Regions from separate parts of the Gracilibacillus sp. D59 genome, predicted to be linked through region 3. Evidence: riboswitches for the same ligand, from Rfam matches in the RefSeq annotation. Region 3 holds a riboswitch; each other region holds the start of a gene.

Region 1 (6,476 bases), on a different contig from region 3:
TGAGGACAATGAGCACGTGGGTAGAAAATCCATTGAGCACAATCATCACATTGCTGAAGATAGAATTGTTTCTCGTTAATCTTATCCCAAAAAGGCTGAGTGACCGCTGTAATCGTCGGTTCCGGAAATGATATATTCGTCATTGTTCTCCTCCTAAAACTAAAGCAGTTGTTTCACTTAACGTCGCTCCATTTCCTGTCACAAGTGCATATTTAGGATTGGGAATTTGTCGATCTTCTCCTTCACCACGTAATTGAACAACTGCTTCGATTACGTGTGACATCCCTCCGGCTAAATCGGCTTGTCCAAAACCTAATTGGCCACCATGCGTATTGAGTGGATAATCTCCATCATGATCAAAAGTATGATTTCTAACAAATTCACCGAATTCTCCTTGCTTACATATACCGATGCTTTCAAGTTGCACCGCTACAACACTTGTATAACAGTCATACAAGGATAATAAATCTAAATCTTTCCCTTCTATTCCCGCTTGTTTTAAAGCTTGTGGAATCGAATAAGAAAAAGGTAACTGATCAACAGCCGGGGCTTGGCTGACTGCTCGATGTGTTATTTTTTCTCCTGCCCCTTTAAGATAGACCGGTTTGTTTTTGGCTTGTTTCGCCTTTTCTTCTGAAGTAACGATGACAGCTGCACCACCTGCACACGGCATGACAATTTCTAAAAGCCTAAGTGGATCAGAAATCATTGGCGACTGCAAAATATCTTCCACCTCAACTGGTTTATCATAAAAGATAGCTTTCGGATTCTTCAGGGCATTTTTTCTCGACCAATAGGCAATTCTGGCAAAATCCTCTTGTTTTGAACCATAAGCTTCCATATGTTCCCTTTTTAACAGTGCATAAGAGGTATTGGCCCCTGAAGCACCAAACGGCACATCAAATTCACGAATCGGATTACGGTTTGGAGAACGTGGCGTCTGTCCTTTTTCATTTTTATTAGCTAATACACAGACAACCGTTTCACACATTCCTGCTTCAATTGCAGCTGCTGCACGCCAGACCATTCCTGCCCCTGTTGCACCACCAAGATCAACAGTATTGGACATGGTTGGTGAAATACCTAAATATTCTGACACCGTCGCAGGCACGTGTTGTGGTGTTTCACCGACTTGTGGTCCTACTAACAATCCGTCTATCTCATCTTTTGATATTCCGGCATCTAGTAAGGCAAGTTGTACGGATTCTGCAATTAAACCTAACGTCGTTTTCCCCTCAGAGTAACGTACTGGCTTTAGTTCACCAATACCGATAATGGCTCCTTTCGGTCGTTTCGCCATTAGTAGCACTCCTTTTCTTTAATATGTGTCAATTCTTGCAGAGATTCAGGATTACTAATAGAAGCTTTATTTTTCACTTCTTTTCCAATTGCTTCTGTTTTTGCTGCACCTTCTACCTTCTTACCATTGATTGTATATGGAATATCATTCACTTGATAAATACGTCTCGGAACATGTCTGGGTGATGCCTTTTCCCGTATTTGCTGACGAATATATTTGGCAAGCTCTTTCGTTAATTGATTGGTTACTACACATAAAACAATTTCTTCATCATTTTCACAAGGTAAACCAAATACGATTGAATCTTTGATTTCTTCGATTTGTTCTACTACACTATATATTTCTGCTGTACCAATTCTCACACCTCCAGGGTTAAGAACGGTGTCTGCACGACCATAGATAATAAATGATTGATCAATCGTTTGTTCCGCGAAATCTCCATGTGTCCAAATACCAGGTCGTTGGGAAAAATAATTGTTCCGATAACGTTCGTCACCATTTTCGCCATAGAATGTCAGTGGCATGCTTGGGAATGCTTGTGTACAGACGAGATCTCCCTTTTGACCATAGACAGGTGCATTACGATCATCAAACACTTCCATCGCCATTCCTAATGCTTTACAACTGATTTCACCACGGTTAACTGGGTGAATGGGTGAGCCCATCACAAAACATCCGATAATTTCTGTACCACCTGATATAGAAGCTAAATAAAGATCTTCTTTAATTGTTTCGTATACCCAGTCATATTGCTCTGCCACAAGTGGTGCACCACAGGAAAGGATACTTTTTAAGGAAGCTAAAGCATACTGATCCTTTAATACAACATCTGCTTTCATTAACGAATCTAAGTATTTGGGACTCGTACCAAAGTGTGTAAGTCCGATTTCCTCTGCAATTTCCCATAAATGTGTTGGCTTATCAGGTAAAACCGGAGAACCATCATATAATAAAATCGAAGCATTGCTCGCCAAACCAGAAACAACCCAGGGATACATCATCCACGCCGTGTTGGTATACCAAAACAACACATCTTTTTCATGGACATCACAGTGCAATTGATGCTCTTTCACATGTTGTAAAAGCGTACCCCCAACGGTGTGTACAATCGCCTTTGGTAATCCTGTCGTACCTGATGTATATAGAATATATAAAGGATCACGAAATCCTGTTCGTTCGTATTCGGGGGTCTCCACATCATTTTCAAGTAAAGATTGCCATGTGATCGCTTCTGGCAGTTCGCCGGCAATCGTAATAATGTGCTTGATGCTAACGATGTTTTGCACTGTTTCTAGCACTTTATCCGAAATATCAAAAGGCTTTTGTTTATAGTAATATTTAAGGTTAGCAATCAGTACTTTCGGTTGAACTTGACCAATTCGATCAACGATTCCTTTAGCACCGAAATCTGGTGAACATGAAGTCCAAACCGCACCTATTGATGTAGCAGCAAGTAAAGCAACCAAACCTTCAATATTATTAGTAGTTATACCTGCTACGCGATCTCCTTTTTTTACTCCTAGTTGTTTTAATCCGTATTGTGCTCTTGCTACTTGTTTACGCAGCTCCTGGAAAGTAATCTGAGCTGTTACGCCTGTTTCATCTGCTTGGTAGGCAGCAACTTGGTCACCTTTACCTTTTAATAGATTCTCCGCAAAATTCAAACGAGCATCTGGGAAAAATACAGCTTCTGCCATGGAATCAGCAGGAACATAAGTGGTTTCTCCTTTTTCACCAATAATACCAGCATAGTCCCATACACCTTCCCAAAAATCCCCAATATTCGTGATCGACCAACGATGTAACCTTTCATAGGGAAAGAGTGGTTGGTTGACCGTTTTAGAAAATGCATTAAGATGGGATTGCTCGATAGCTTTTTCCGTAGGTTCCCATAATATAGGACTCTTTTTATCTATGGTTTGAGTATTCATTGTTGTCCTCCTTTCTCTGTTACCTCAATTAGAATGGCAATTCCTTGACCACCACCGCCACATAGGGAAGCAATTCCTTTACCTCCGCCGCGTCTCTTCAAAGCATGTGCCAAAGTTAAAACTAAACGGAAGCCAGTACCTCCAAGCGGATGACCAATTGCTATAGCTCCTCCATTGACATTTACTTTGTCATCATCAATATCCAATGCCTGACAACTTCCGATTACAACACTCGCAAATGCTTCATTTATTTCAAATAAATCTATATCATCTATTGTTAATTTCTGATTATCTAATATTTTCTGGATCGCATCTGCTGGTTTTGTGTGTAAACTTGGGTCTGGTCCAGCTGTTTCAGCCCAGTCAATAACGTAAGCAAGTGGTTCAGTTCCTAGTTGTTCTGCTTGCTCTGATGTTGTGACAATCCCTAGGCTAGCTCCATCTGTCATTTGCGAAGCATTTCCAGCTGTAATCGTTCCATCTTTCGTAAAAGCTGGTTTTAAATTGGCTAATTTGTCTACCGTTGTCTGAGGTCGAATTCCTTCATCATTTGCTAACACTCCATCGATTGGTAGGATTTCTTCCTGTAATAAGCCTTGTTCGGAAGCTGTTGCTGCTCTTTGTTGCGATTGAGTTGCAAATTGATCTTGCTCCTTTCGATCAATGTTATATATGCGATTGTATTGTTCTGTTAAGGCACCCATGGATTGATCACTTAAGGAACACCATAATCCATCATGTAGTAATGTATCGGTAATGGTTTGGTGTCCGATACCTTTTATTGATCGAGTCGGGATTACATGTGGTGCATTGGACATCGAATCAAAACCACCAACAATATAAACTGACCCTTCTTCTAATTTAATTCTGCGGGCTGCATCAATGACTGAAGCAACTCCTCCGAGACATACATTATTTAGTGTGATAGCTGGCGTTCTACTATCAAGCCCTGCCTGGTGTGCAACTTGTCTAGCAGGGTTTTGCCCTTGACCTGCCTGAATAACTTGCGCTAACAATACTCCATCTATATGAGAGATTGTTGAATGCTTTTCAATTAAATATTTTAATGGCTTACTTGCTAACGTTACTGCATCAAATTGTGAAAGTGCACCATTCCATTTTCCAAAAGGTGTCCGGATCCCGTCTAAAATGACAATTGACATAAGTTATAACTCCTTGTTCAACTTTATTTTTTGGTATATAAAGTGAGACTGTGATCAGTGGGGGTTTTGACCCTCACTGATCATTAGCGAAACTTATCAGGGTGTTAGCGTCTATTATCCCCCACTAAGCTTCCTTATGTTACTGGAAGCTTGAAGTGGGGGCTTACAGACGGTTAGCACCGTGATAAAAAAAAGCCCTCTTCGATAAAAAGAGAACTCTACCACTCTTCTTATCTCTCAGGATTTAGCACCTTTCAAGCCTTGCTTAATGGTTGCCGGGTTTCATTGGGCCAGTCCCTCCACCTCTCTTGATAAGTTGATATATTATATTTAATATTCTGTATATTTTTCACAAATAAAAAATCCCTCTACGTTGAGATAGAGAGATACATTACAAAGCTATGAATCTCTTATCTCTTCTAAGTGAGACCACTTAGATGGAATTGGCACCTATATTAAGTAAAACTTAATGGTTGCCGAGGTTTCTTCGGGCCAGTCCCTCCACCTCTCTTGATAAGACAAGATTAATATGTTCAATTTTTTAAAATCCAAGTAATATACTATACTTTAGCATGGATTCGTTAGAATTGTCAATATATTTCGACAATTCCCCTGTATGCTATCTTCCCCATTCATCAGCTAATACTCCATATACAACATGATCAACATAATGATCATATATCCATTCACCACTTCTAATATGACCTTCCTCTACGAATCCTAGCCTTTCAGGCACATTTCTGCTTTTTTTATTGTCGACTGCAGCTCTAATTTCCACTTTATTTAATTTTAACTCCTCAAAAGCATAATCAGTTAATGCTTTAGCTACTCTTGTCATTATTCCATTCCCTTGGTAATCAGCTCCAAGCCAATAACCAATATATGCGATCTTATTGGACCAGTCAATGCTGTTATAGCCGGCGACTCCAACAATTTCATCTTTATATAAAATAACTGCATTTAGACTGTTATTGTCTGCAAAACCTTTTAGGCATGATTGAATAAATGCTTTAGTATCTTCTACTTTAACGGTATTATCCACCCAAGGAAGCCATTCCCTTAAGTAATCTCTTGAATTTTCGGTTAATTCAAACACTCTTTCTGCATCTCTTACGTCAATTAGTTTCAAAGATAAATCCCCATCAATTTTATGTACAAACATGTCAGTCTCCATCCTCTCCCAATCTGTAAATTGAAGATATTTTACCAGATAGTGAATTCGAATTCTAGTACAATTTAGAACTTTCCCTTAAGAAACCATAAAGTGAGACTTCCACCAATGGGGGTTTTACGGAGACTCATATGGGAACTGCAAGATTCTGAAAACACCACGGAGGAAGAACTTATTAATTGGATCGTAAACGAGTAAAGGAAATGCTTATTTCAGTGTGTCAGAAATTTAATTAAATAACTGTTAAAAGAAATGAATAAAAGAAAAAATAACTGAGGTCGAAGCAAGTTTACTCTTCTTTTATATCAAGGTTTGTATAAAAGTTATCGACAATGGGGAAAATTTCAGGTTCTGTATGGTAATAATGGTCATTCACTTGTGTTAATCCGAATTGGAATGTTTCTTTCTCGTCTTCATAAAGAGTAATAGAATAATTAAATCCATCTCTTGGTTCTTGTTTTTCATCTGGAATAAACTTAATGTCTTTTATTTCATTTAGGAAACTTTCTATAATCTTATTATCTTTAATTGTCTTTTTGTATCCTGTATTTCCATCAAATATTATTACTTTAGATACTTTATTTATGTCCCCATCATAAAATTGAGTTAATGTCTTCTTCTCCAATCCACATCCAGTTAAAATAACGAAGGAAAAAACAATAATGAATACAACTGAACGCTTCAAAAAAACACCTCCTCCTTTTTATTTTTCAGTCTTTTAAGTATCAGTTATGTATCATGAAATTGAACAACCTTTTAGATAACAGCCAAAAAGAGGCTGGGACATAACTAAATAGGTAGAACGAGACATCCGAACAATCTGAACTAAGCGTAGGCAAAATACGCAGACTCCTGTGGGAACAGCACGAGCCGAAGATCCACTGTGTGAAGTGTTTTTTTTCACACAGTTA
Region 2 (6,476 bases), on a different contig from region 3:
GGCGCAAATACAGCTTTTTTAGTACTTTCGATTATCACCTTAATAGGGTTATTTTTATCCTTTTTTATTAAAAACAGGAAACCATACGACGAGGAAGAAGGAGATTAGTTTTAGTGGCTAATCTCTTTTTTTTAAGAACTTAGTGCAGAGTCAATAAACGACAAATCCAAAAAGGAAGAGCGAAGATTTGTTGAATAAATCGAGATAAACGACAAATCTAAGAAGGGTAAGCAAAGATTTGTTGAATAAACGAGGATAAACGACAAATCCAAAAAGAGAGAGCAAGGATTTGTTGAATAAACGAGGATAAACGAAAAATCCAAAAAGGGAGAGCGAAGATTTGTTGAATAAATCGAGATAAACGACAAATCTAAGAAGGGTAAGCAAAGGTTTGTTGAATAAACGAGGATAATCGACAAAACCAACAAGGAGAACGAAGATTTGTTGAATAAACTAAGTTAAACAACAAATCCAATAAAGCCACCCGATATAAACCGAGTGACTTTATGAGATAATTACCTATCAGTGGCGCTTATGTTTAGGAATAGCTTGTTCGATAAAGTTATCCGCTAGTTTTCTCAGTTCTTTTTTCATTGTCTCGCCTTCCATTGGCAGACCGTGCCCAGCGATGATGATATCAGGATCTAAATCAGCCAATTTTTTAACAGATTCCTCTGCCCCATGCCAATCTTGTGTAAAATAGGCAGGTGGACCGTAAACATGCTGAATAGGGAAAAACACAGCCCATGATGACTCTGGTTTATCTGTTGAAATTGCATCACCTGCAATTAATAATTTATCCTTCTCACGAAACAAACTGATATGTCCGGGTGTATGTCCAAATGTTTCAATGTATTTCCAATCTTTTAGAAAAGGAATAGAGCCATCGGTAGGCAAGGAAGAAACAAGTCCTTCTAAGTGTTCTGGTTTAGTCGGAAAGATCGTCGATAATAAAGAGATCATTCCCCCGCCAACGGTTGGATCACCTGGAGGATATTCTTGTTTTCCTGTGACATAGTCAATCTCATTTTCATGGATATAAATCGGTACCTGCCAGTATTCAGCCAATTTCTTCGCAGCACCAATATGGTCAAAGTGCCCGTGTGTTAATAAAATTGCTTGTGGTGGTTTGGTGCCATAACGATGTTCACAAGCATGAAGAATCCTATCATGATATTTTCGAGTGCCAGTATCTATTAAAACCCAATCTTCATTAGGTGCACCGATCATGACGACATTAACAATAAAAGTTCGGTAATAAGCTATATCTGGAAGTACCTCTTCTGGTATTGCATGATCGAAATCATGTTCAAGTTCTTTCCACTTATCGATATGTTCTTGATCCATTGTTTGTCCCACCTTATTTGAGCATAAGCTATCTTTATTTTGGTGTGAAAAGTGCTGAATTATACTATTGTCGAAAAATTTAAAAAATTACTTGTCGTTTTTGAAGTTGTATGATATGATGTTGTAACAAATTCAAGTAATTCACTTACAATTTAATAAACCGCAAGATTTTCTTATCCAGAGAGGTGGAGGGACTGACCCTAAGAAGCCTCGGCAACCAGCACAGATGTGCCCGGTGCCAATTTCAGAGGATCAAATTTTGATTCAAAGATGAGAAGATTCGACGCCGATTGTTTTTAAGATTCACGTGATGCAATCAATAGTAGAATCCTTCTCTATCTTTAAGAGAAGGATTTTTTTAATGTAGTTAAGTATTTAAAAAATAAAAAAAGTGAGGAGCATGCAAAGATGAGTGATTTATTATTTGCCTATTGGGTACCAAACGTTAGTGGAGGTTTAGTAGTATCAAAGTTACCACAAAAAACAGATTGGAGCTTTGAAGCGAACAAACGTTATGCACAAATTGCTGAAGAAGTTGGATTTGATTATGCGTTGTTACAAACGCGTTTTTTTGCTAGTTATGGAGCGGACAAACAACTAGAAGCAATAACATTAGCGACCGCTTTAGGAGCTGTAACGAAGAATTTAAAATTAATTGCTGCCGTGTTACCTGGACTTTGGCACCCTGCAGTTTACGCTAAGATGTTGTCCACACTGGATCATGTAACAAAAGGACGTGCTGCTGTAAATGTTGTAAGTGGATGGCTGAAGGATGAATTTACTGCCTATGGTGAAGAGTGGATCGATCATGATAAGCGTTATGAGCGTTCGGAAGAATTTATACGTGTATTACGTGCTATGTTTACTGAAGAACCGGCAAACTTTAGTGGGGATTATTACTCCATTCATGATGCACCGATGAAGCCAAAGCCAGAAGCTAATGTTCCAATCTTCCAAGGCGGGAATTCACAAGCAGCTAAAGAAATGGCATCCCGCGTATCTGATTTCTATTTCATGAATGGGAATACATTAGAAGGTTTTGAAAAGCAAATTAACATAGTAAAAGAGTTAGCGGAAAAAGAAGGAAGAGAAGTAAAATTCGCTGTGAACGGTTTTGCCATTGTACGAGATACAGAAGAAGAAGCTGTCCAATTATTACGTGATATCATTTCACATAAAGATGACGATGCAGTGGAAGGCTTCCGACAAGCAGTAAAAGAAGCAGGACAATCGACGAAACAAAAAGAAGGTATGTGGGCCAATTCAACAAAAGAAGATCTTGTCCAATATAATGATGGTTTTAAAACGGGTCTGATCGGTACACCAGAACAAGTGTCGGATCGGATTATTGAACTAAAGAAAATCGGTGTCGACTTGGTGTTGACAGGACACTTCCACTATGAAGAAGATCTAAGACGTTTTGGTGAAGAAGTGATTCCTTTAGTGAAACAAAAAGAAAAAGAATTGAAGGAAGCTGGTGTCTTTTCATGAAAATAGCTGCCATTGCAGGGAGCTTGACACCGTTGTCTAAAACGTTACTGACAGTGAAAGAAGCTGTTGACCATATTCGTTGTCATCATGATCATGTAGAAGTGAATTTGATAAATTTGAAGGAATACCAGCTAGATTTTTGTGATGGTCGCGATCCCTCTGAATACGAGGGTGATTCGAAAAAAATAATTAATGACATAGTTGAAGCAGATGCGCTAATAGTAGGTACTCCCATTTATCGAGGATCTATCCCAGGTGCATTAAAAAATGTATTTGACCTTATTCCCAACACAGCGTTGCGAGGGAAGGTGCTGGCATTTATCGCAACTGGTGGGACGTATCATCATTTTTTGGCAATTGAACATCAATTAAAACCGTTAGCCGGTTATTTTAAAGCATATACATTGCCTGGTAATGTATATGCACACAACGATCATTTTAAGAATAAACAGCTTGCCGATGAAGGTATTAAACAGCGGTTACATGAACTAGGTGATTCGGTCGTAACATTAAGTAAATCTCTTAACAGTGAAGTGATTGGTGCCGAAGAGCCAGAAATTCCACGACAAAGTTTAGCACAGACATAAGTAAAATTTATGTAAAAAATGAAAAAGCCCTTTACATGTATGGACAAATTAGTAAAACGTGATAAAATTTTAGTAAGTCGATGTGAGGGAGTTCGATCGAGATGAAAATGTGGATGAAAAAATTAACCGTTTTATTAGTGACAATCTTAACACTTGGTTTATATGTTCCGCCGATCTATATTGACGCTGATGTAGGTGTAGGTAAAAAGGACATAGAGCCAAGTGAAGACCGGCCAAAAGCTGAAATAGAAGATTCAATAACAGAAAAAAACCTCGTTCTTGAAGACTCTAGTCAACTTTATCTGCAAGAATTAAACAATCTTGCTAAAGAGCAAGTGCAAGCAAAATTAGGCACAAAAATTTCGGCAAAAGTGAATAATGATGTAAATCAAGTAGTCTTACCGAATCTTGAAATGGTATTAGATGGATTGTATGAAAAAATTGGTGAAGAGGAAAGCCAATACTTAATGGTTGCCGAAAAGCCTTCTGCCGGATACGGTGAGCGTATTTTTAATTTATACAATGCAAAAGAAAAAGAAGATGTTGCTAAGTTTCATGTAAATCGGTTAAAAAGACCGCAAGACGGTTATTATTTTCAATTCCACTATCATTTACAAGACGATCAATTTGAAGAACATATTTCAATAGGAGAAGTTTATTGGGGGAAAGATACACCACCAAAATGGATGTCGTAATAGTTAGGATGCCTTAAGTTTAAAAGGCATCCTTTTTTACCATAATAGCAGAAATATAATATGTCAGAATTTTAAAACATTTCCCTTTATTTTAAGTCGAAATATAGGTAAAATAAGTCTTATCGTGAATTTTTTGTATTTAAGTGAATTATAATTAAAAAGGAGTCACAGAAAATGCCTATCAAAGTGCCGGATTTATTACCAGCTAAGAATAAGTTACAAGAAGAAAATATTTTTGTTATGGATGAAAGTCGGGCATTTAAACAAGACATTCGGCCTCTTAAAATATTAATATTAAATTTAATGCCATTGAAGCAACAAACTGAAACACACTTATTACGTTTATTGGGGAACAGCCCATTGCAAATAGAGGTCGGATTATTGCATACAAGCACGCATACATCTAGGAATACCTCAACAGAACATTTGAAGCAGTTTTATAAATCTATTGATGATGTAAAGGCCAATAAATATGATGGATTAATTATCACTGGAGCACCAATAGAAAAATTACCTTATGAAGAAGTGAATTATTGGGAAGAGCTGTCTCAAATTATGGAGTGGAGTAAGACGAACGTAACCTCTACCTTGCACATTTGTTGGGGAGCAATGGCTGGACTGTACTATCACTATGGAGTGGATAAGTATATAATGCCTGAAAAATTATCAGGTATTTATACACATACAATTAATGATCCGCGGGAAAAGTTAGTCAGTGGTTTTGATGAAGAGTTTTTAGTGCCACATTCCCGTCATGCTGATATCCGAAAAGAAGATATTGAAAAAGTCCCGAATCTGAAAATATTAAGTGAATCGGAGCGAGCAAGGGTGTATATGATAGCCTCGAAAGATGGGAAACAAATCTTTGTTACAGGCCATCCCGAATATGATGCTTTAACATTAAAGAAAGAGTATGATCGGGACACGGCTGCTGGCTTGAACCCGATGATACCGGAAAACTATTACCCGGATGATGATCCAAAGCGCAAACCAAAATTACGCTGGCGCACACATTCCAATATATTGATCTCTAATTGGTTGAATTATTATGTTTATCAAGAGACACCCTTTGAACTGTAAAAGACCTGCCTAAAAAAAGCTTAAAACCCTGTGGGTTTTAAGCTTTTCTTTGGAAGTGTATGTTAGCACTTATCCATAATCATAGTCGGAGAAAGTTTCCGCTAATCAACAGCATGAATCCACTCGTTGTCGGGAGACCTTTTTAATGCAATTTTTGCTGATAGTGCGCGTAGGAGTCTGTTGCTAGGGTTACTGCTTGGGCGAAGGCTGCCCCACCACCTAGTGCAGCGCTAACCGCAAGAGTCTCCATTAATTCTTCCTCACTAGCTCCGTTTTCCACAGCACCCTTTGTGTGATAAATGATACAATACTCGTCTTGTGCATAAATGCTGATCGCTAGAGCCATGAGCTGCTTTTCTTTTTTACCAATTGTCCCGGCTTTAAATGCTTCTTCGGTAAAGTGAAAATATCCTCTAGTCATTTCAGGCAAGTACTCTTCCATTCTAGTGGTGCCACGTTTGAAGTCTGCAATTGATTGATCAAAATAATTTATATGTTCATTATTTTCCATTTTTCATCCCGCCTTTCATTTTAATGTGTGAACAAGCATAAGATTTTATACAGAGATGATGGACAGAAGAGAATAAAGTCGGTAAAATTTATAAAGGGGGTAATAAAAGATGAGTGAAGGGAACAACAAAGTACAATTAAAAGTTAGAGACAATGGATCCATTTTAGTAACAGGAGATGTCGAATTAGTGGATGCGGAAGGGAATCCGTTTGAAACAAAGCCAAAGTTTTCACTATGTCGATGTGGCGCATCCAAAAACAAGCCATTCTGTGATGGATCACATAAAGAAATAGGTTTTCAAGATCAAATAAGAGCGAAATAAGTGTAACAAGCACACAAGATTTTTGTGTGCTAATACTTTTTTCCTAATTTCAAAGCAGATTGTTTCACATTCTCTCTCAGTGGTATTACATCAGTAACGCTACTAAAGAGAGGAGAATGATATATGACACATGATAAAAATGTTGAAGTAGAGAGAAAAGAAAAGAAATCAGACTCTAGTAAAGTTGGCGTTGCTGCGATTAAATATATTACCTATTTAATTATTTTCTTTGGAATTCTATGGTTTTTGATTACCTATGTATTCGGAAGGTTGCTATAATGTAAATAGAGAAGCAGAAGGCACTAACATTTCCGTTAGTGTCTTTTCTTGTTTATTGCCATTGCGATAGAATATGATCTATAGTAATGTTGTGTAGGAGATGGAGGTGATTTCATGAAGGAGAGGCAACGATTCCTATTAAGAAACTTATTGTTAGCCGATAG
Region 3 (6,476 bases):
CTAATGTAATCCCTTTCAGCATGTGGTATACTTTGATTAGGAGGTGCTTTGCTATGGAACTAAGTAACTTTATCTTACACAAGGATATCTTATTAATTCACGCTGATATTAACGGTAATGACTATATATTTACAGTAAAGTGGAAAACGATTGAAAACAAAAAAGGAGGAGAATGGGAACTTAAATCTTATCTAAACAACTCAAATGGTAAAAAGGATTTATCAGAAAGACAACTCCAACAATTTATAGACCGGATAAATCCACAATGGGACTGGGAAAAAGATCAAGAACAAATTATGAAAGCTATTAAAAATGACTAGTTATGATGATATCATAACTAGTCATTCTTTCCTTAAGACATTGCTTCTGTAGATTCCTTAAACCACTTAATTTGCTCCTGAAGCCGAACTACTTCTCCTATTACAATTAAAGAGGGATTACTTATTTCATGTAGTCGCTCAGAAATCGTTTCTAAATCGGCAACAACTGTTTTTTGTTGTGGTAACGTCCCCCAATGAATAATAGATACAGGAGTATTTTTACTTAATCCAGCCTTCTTTAATTTTTCACAAATTACAGGGAACTTCCTGATTCCCATATAAAAACACAAAGTATCAGCTCCTTTGGCAATATGACGCCATTGTTCGTCTGATTTCGCCTCAGGATTGGAGCCATTAATAAAGTTTACCGATCCGCTTATATAACGGTGAGTAAGTGGAATGCCAGCGTATGCTGCAGCACTTATTCCAGACGTAATTCCTGGTACCACCTCATATTCTATCTCGTTATCTTCAAGATGAATCGCTTCCTCTCCTCCTCGACCGAAAATAAAGGGATCGCCTCCTTTTAACCTCGTCACTATTTTACCTTTTGAAGCATAATCTATAAGTTGTGCATTTATTTTTTCTTGAATTAACCCATGCTTCTGTGGTTGTTTCCCACAGAAAATCAGTTCTGCTTCTTCCTTCGCATGTTTTAATAATGATGGATTTACTAAGCGATCATACAGGATAACATCTGCTTCCTGTATAGCACGTAATCCTTTGACAGTAATTAATTCTTCATCTCCTGGTCCTGCCCCCACTAAGTACACTTTCCCCATGTTGATCCCATCCTTTTTTTGTGTTTACTTTTGCTGGTTTTTCTCGAAATCTCACTAATATAAAAGTAGCAATAATAGCTAATGTTAAAAGTATCACTTGGTAAAATCTCTGTTGAACAATTACCTCTGTCAATCCAAATGCAATAATTAATGATACAATCGGAGATGTAATCCACACTTTTGCTATTTGATGAATAATTTTTTGTTTCCAAACATCTTTTAACTGGTAACTGGCATTTATCCCGACTATCGCCGAAGTAGTTACCTGTGTCATTGGGATTGGTATCCCGAGTAATGATGCACCTACTACCAGTCCCCCAGTAGCACCTGAAATCACAATACCATTTCCTAGAGATAGTGAAGTAATTTTTTTTGCATTCGTTTCTAGCACACGCCCTCCAAACAAAATACTCCCTAACGCTACAATAACTGCCATCAATGGTAAACCTAACTCCATTGAACTGATCCCAGCACCTACTAATGGACCTAAAGCATTCCCTACATTATTCATACCTGCAGCTATGGCTTCTATTATACCAGTTATGATTAAGATAAACGTCAATAGTTTTACAGGAGGTTTATAATTTATTTTATTTTGTAAGGTCTTTCTAAATTTTTCAAGGAAAAGCGTAATCAGAAAGGCTGCAACTGGTACCACTATCCAGAAGGATACAATCACTACTATAGTATGAACGTGCAACTGTTGGTAACTAATACCAACTCCAATAATTGCGCCTACCGTTACCTCACTAGTCGATAAAGGAATACCAATGTAATTTGTAATTAATAATGTAAAAGCCGAAACTATTAAAATAATACAGGCAATCTTAATATCTAATATTTCTTCTGAGATGATACCTTTCCCTAGCGTATTCGTAACATGTTGACCTCCAAGTATTGCACCCGTGACGGCGCCTAATCCAGCAATTATTAGTGCATACCTTCTTTGCCTGACTACTTTAGTACCATACGTAATACTCATACTAGCTGCTGAACCACTTGCACCTATGTTAAAAGCAAATAGACATGCAGCGAATATTGCAATTATTGTTAACATCTAAAATCCCAACCTTCACCACTATAACCTACGTGGTTTTATTTTCTTCACCTATATACCCATAGGAAAACTCGGATTAATAAACAAATTTAGCTAGTTCTCTCAGTTTTGATTCAGATAATAATTATCCCCCATTTAACTTTCTTGTGTTACTTCGGGGGTCTTACAGACGGTTAGCACCGTGATAAAAATTATATTTCTGTTAAATAAATATAAAAAACTCCTACTTGGCGATGAAGTAGGAGTTTGCCTCTTATCTGCCAAAAAGCTGCTGGATGTAGCACAGTGCTTTGGAAGCCTGTTGCTGAGAATTCACAGGGCCAGATCCCTCCTTCTCTCTTGATAAGACAATATATTATTTTTCATAAATTTCCAAATAATTATGATGTCCATAATATAAGCCATTCTTTAGTAATTGTCAACAGATCCAATATATAAAATTTTTTTTGGGTATGCGCCTTGTAATTTCTTCCTTTGTGGTGTATGATAAATGTATTAAATTTCCAAAAATACTATATCTTATCGAGAGAGGTCTAGGGACTGGCCCGATGACACCTCAGCAACCAGCAATAGTAATTGTATGGTGCTAAATCCAGATGGTAAATTACCAAAGATAAGAGAATGCAACCTTAAACAAGGAGGTCTTCTACTTATCGAAGACCTCTTTTTTATTTAGAAAGGATGTATAAAATGAACGATATCGAAACAGCTCTTGCGCAAATTGGCAATCGACAAGATAAACGTACCGGTGCAGTGGAAGCCCCTGTTTATTTTTCAACCGCATATCAGCATCCAGCACTGGGACAGTCAACTGGTTATGATTACACACGATCTGCGAATCCTACACGGGAAATTGTCGAAGATGCCATCGCAACATTAGAACAAGGTTCAAAAGGATTCGCATGTTCTTCAGGTATGGCTGCGATCCAATTAGTCTTCTCTTTATTCAAACAAGAAGATGAAATTATCGTAACAGAGGATATCTATGGTGGAAGCTATCGCTTATTTCAACATTTTCAAGAATCATATAACATTACACCAGTATATGCAGATCCAGACGAAATGGAGCAGTACATTAATCAAAATACAAAAGCTATTTTCATAGAAACTCCTACCAACCCGTTATTAATGGAAATTAGTATCGAGAGTCTAGCAGCACTTGCAAAGAAACATCAATTACTTTTTATTGTAGACAATACATTTTACACACCCTATTTACAACAGCCTTTAACACAAGGAGCAGATATTGTTATTCATTCTGCTACCAAATATTTAGGCGGGCATAATGATGTACTCGCTGGATTAGTCGTAGTAGAAGACACTGAACTTGGTGAACGATTGACCTACCTCCATAATGCTATTGGCGCTGTATTGTCACCGATGGATTCCATGCTTTTAATAAGAGGAATGAAAACTTTGGCACTTCGTCTTGAAAAACAACAACAAAATGCTCGGCAATTGGCAGCGTTTTTAAAAGAAGTACCATCCGTTAAAGAGGTTCTCTATCCCGGAAGAGGGGCCATGATAAGTTTTCGTGTGTCGGATAAAAAGATTGTTTCTCCATTTCTGGAGCAACTAAAAATTATATCATTTGCCGAAAGTTTAGGAGGGGTAGAGAGCTTTATTACCTATCCTGCTACTCAGACACATGCGGATATTCCACAAGAGGAAAGGGAAAAACGAGGGATTAGTGATACATTGCTCCGATTTTCTGTCGGTATTGAGAACGTGGAAGATTTAAAAAGAGACATCTATCAAGCATTAGGAGGGAAATAATATGGGACATACAAATGAAACAACACTTGCACATGGTGGTAATCAGCAAGGCTATCAGGAAAAACATACTGGTGCGGTTAATCCACCAATTTATGTATCATCCACTTATCACCAACAGCAACTAAATGAGTTTGGTTCTTATGACTATAGCCGTTCTGGTAACCCTACACGTGATCAATTAGAAGAAGCTATTGCAATATTAGAAAACGGATCATCCGGTTTTGCTTTCTCATCTGGTATGGCTGCAATATCATCGGCTTTCATGCTGCTAAAAGCTGGTGATCATATTGTCATTACCAAAGATGTATATGGTGGTACGTTTCGCTTTGTTACGCAATTATTGACACAATTTTCGATTGAGCATACTTTTGTTGATATGACAAATCCAGCAGAAGTAGAAAAAGCTATTCAACCAAATACAAGGGTTATTTACATGGAAACTCCAGCAAATCCGTTATTACAAATTACCGATATTCGAGCAGTAGTACAGCTTGCAAAGAAATTCAGTTGTTTAACGTACTTAGACAATACATTTATGACCCCTCTACATCAACAACCATTAGACCTAGGTGTCGATATCGTATTACATAGTGCCACCAAGTTTTTATCAGGTCATAGTGATATCGTTGCAGGTTTAGCCGTTACGAATAATAAGGAACTTGCTTCTAAACTGAAGTTTGTACAAAACACATATGGTGCGATTCTTGGGGCAAAAGACTGTTATCAATTATTGCAAGGAATGAAAACTCTGGAACCTAGGTTTTCCAAAAGTGTTTCCTCAGCGATAAGGCTGGCGGATTTTTTCAATTCTCATGATGAAATTGAACATGTATATTATCCTGGCTTAGATCATCACCCTGGTGCATCGATTCATTCTGAACAATCTACCAGTCCAGGGGCTGTCTTATCTTTTGAAGTAAAAGATCATGTAGATGCCAAACGCTTTGTCGAACAATTAACTATTCCTGTGTTTGCAGTTAGCCTAGGTGCAGTAGAATCGATTTTATCTCACCCTGCCACTATGTCCCATGCCGCAATGCCAGCGCAAGAAAGAGAAGCTAGAGGTATTAGTGAACGACTATTTCGTTTATCTGTCGGGATTGAGAATGTAGAAGATCTGATCGAGGACTTTAAAAATGCCTTAACAGTGAAAGCGGGGGTATTGTAAGAAAAACCAGCGAAAATCTATCCGTTCTATCGCTGTTTATCTGATTCGAAATAGATAAAAACCAGAAACTATTGAAAATTCTCTTTAGTATGGCTTTCTTCCATTCTTTTGAAGTTGTCTTCTAATTCGTCGCTACGGAAAAATACTCCGTGGGCTCAGGCTTTTAGCTAACTTGGTAAAGAAAACCGCTTTACCAAGTGGATCTTTATCGCGTGAGTTCCCACAAGAGTGTCGCATTTTTCAGCAGCTTCGAACAGTGTTCTGATAATTTGACAGGAAACCTTAAGATTAAGCACCATGAGTCCTATACTCCTAATAATCAGAACACTAAATGTCGCGGAGGCAGAATACGGAGACTCCTATGGAATCAGCACAAATCTGAAACCCCACGACGCATCTGCGTCTATTAGTAACGCTTCATAGTAGGCTTCCTCGGTGCAAGGGAACAATGATGTTCATTCAACTAGTTCCCTAGCTTTAGCGTATCACAACAAGTATAACTTAGCAGTTTATGTTTTCTGTACTCCATTTCTAATCTCTAGTTAAAATGGATAAAGCAATTTTTATTGCTTGCCAATGGCATTTTTCATTTGATCTGTGTGGGAATTATAATCTACTGATAAATCAGCATAACCATCAATCGCAACAATTGCTCCTGCTTTCACGTAGTTATTGTCGAATATTTCCTTTTCTTTTAATCTACTAACCTATAAGGAGCCGGATAGCTCCCAATGCCGCAAATGCTAAAACTAATATTTGGAATACTTTTTGCGGCATGATCTTGATAACTCTCACACCTATCAAGGCCCCGATCAAAATAGCAGGAATAAGCCACGTATTGAAAGTAATCGAATCTACTGTAATAATACCTAATGAAATATAGAATGGAACTTTAATAACATTAACAAATAAGAAAAACCAAGCACCTGTACCGACAAATTCTTGTTTGGGTAATCCTTTTACGAGTAGATAAATCGCCATCACTCCGCCAGCAGCATTTCCGATCATGGTTGTGAAACCGGCTAAAATTCCCATACTAAAAGTAAAAACTTTTGATTCTGGCAACAGTTTTACAAATCGTTCCCCTAATTTTTCTTTGCTTATATGTAATAAAATAAGTGCTAATACTAAAATACCAATCATTGGTTTTAACTGTTCACTAGTAACGACATCTAATACAAAATATCCTAGTACAATCCCTATCAAAACCCATGGCACTAATGAAAATAAATAACGCCACACAACATTTCTGCGATAATAGACCACTGCAAATAAATCCCCGACGATTAGTAAGGGTAATAAAATACCTACAGACTCACGAGCTGGAAAGATGATCATAAAAACAGTAACAACTAATATTCCCATACTCGCTA

Evidence for each region. Region 3 has a riboswitch for S-adenosylmethionine ahead of ACTWP4_RS19070 (inorganic phosphate transporter). Riboswitches for the same ligand answer to the same signal wherever they lie in the genome.
Region 1: linked by a shared signal. The riboswitch ahead of ACTWP4_RS14020 (thiolase family protein) and the one ahead of ACTWP4_RS19070 (inorganic phosphate transporter) in region 3 are both predicted to bind S-adenosylmethionine.
Region 2: linked by a shared signal. The riboswitch ahead of sfnG (dimethylsulfone monooxygenase SfnG) and the one ahead of ACTWP4_RS19070 (inorganic phosphate transporter) in region 3 are both predicted to bind S-adenosylmethionine.

Annotation. Positions count from the first base shown of each region.
Region 1 covers NZ_JBQQCK010000007.1:252,888-259,363, reverse strand. The annotation lists gene ACTWP4_RS14035 (Zn-ribbon domain-containing OB-fold protein) at 1-143, opposite strand, end outside; gene ACTWP4_RS14030 (thiolase family protein) at 140-1,300, opposite strand; gene ACTWP4_RS14025 (acetoacetate--CoA ligase) at 1,300-3,231, opposite strand; gene ACTWP4_RS14020 (thiolase family protein) at 3,228-4,394, opposite strand; SAM riboswitch class I at 4,622-4,712, opposite strand; SAM riboswitch class I at 4,802-4,914, opposite strand; gene ACTWP4_RS14015 (GNAT family N-acetyltransferase) at 5,014-5,556, opposite strand; gene ACTWP4_RS14010 (hypothetical protein) at 5,855-6,250, opposite strand.
Region 2 covers NZ_JBQQCK010000004.1:122,778-129,253, reverse strand. The annotation lists gene ACTWP4_RS08980 (MDR family MFS transporter) at 1-108, shown strand, start outside; gene ACTWP4_RS08975 (MBL fold metallo-hydrolase) at 523-1,347, opposite strand; SAM riboswitch class I at 1,518-1,624, shown strand; gene sfnG (dimethylsulfone monooxygenase SfnG) at 1,756-2,838, shown strand; gene ACTWP4_RS08965 (NADPH-dependent FMN reductase) at 2,871-3,425, shown strand; gene ACTWP4_RS08960 (YpjP family protein) at 3,527-4,120, shown strand; gene metA (homoserine O-acetyltransferase MetA) at 4,295-5,200, shown strand; gene ACTWP4_RS08950 (carboxymuconolactone decarboxylase family protein) at 5,343-5,711, opposite strand; gene ACTWP4_RS08945 (CDGSH iron-sulfur domain-containing protein) at 5,821-6,033, shown strand; gene ACTWP4_RS08940 (hypothetical protein) at 6,157-6,312, shown strand; gene ACTWP4_RS08935 (BglG family transcription antiterminator) at 6,427-6,476, shown strand, end outside.
Region 3 covers NZ_JBQQCK010000014.1:5,023-11,498, forward strand. The annotation lists gene ACTWP4_RS19060 (hypothetical protein) at 54-320, shown strand; gene cobA (uroporphyrinogen-III C-methyltransferase) at 353-1,102, opposite strand; gene ACTWP4_RS19070 (inorganic phosphate transporter) at 1,062-2,159, opposite strand; SAM riboswitch class I at 2,410-2,508, opposite strand; SAM riboswitch class I at 2,676-2,779, shown strand; gene ACTWP4_RS19075 (methionine biosynthesis PLP-dependent protein) at 2,850-3,935, shown strand; gene ACTWP4_RS19080 (PLP-dependent transferase) at 3,937-5,103, shown strand; gene ACTWP4_RS19085 (sulfite exporter TauE/SafE family protein) at 5,806-6,476, opposite strand, start outside.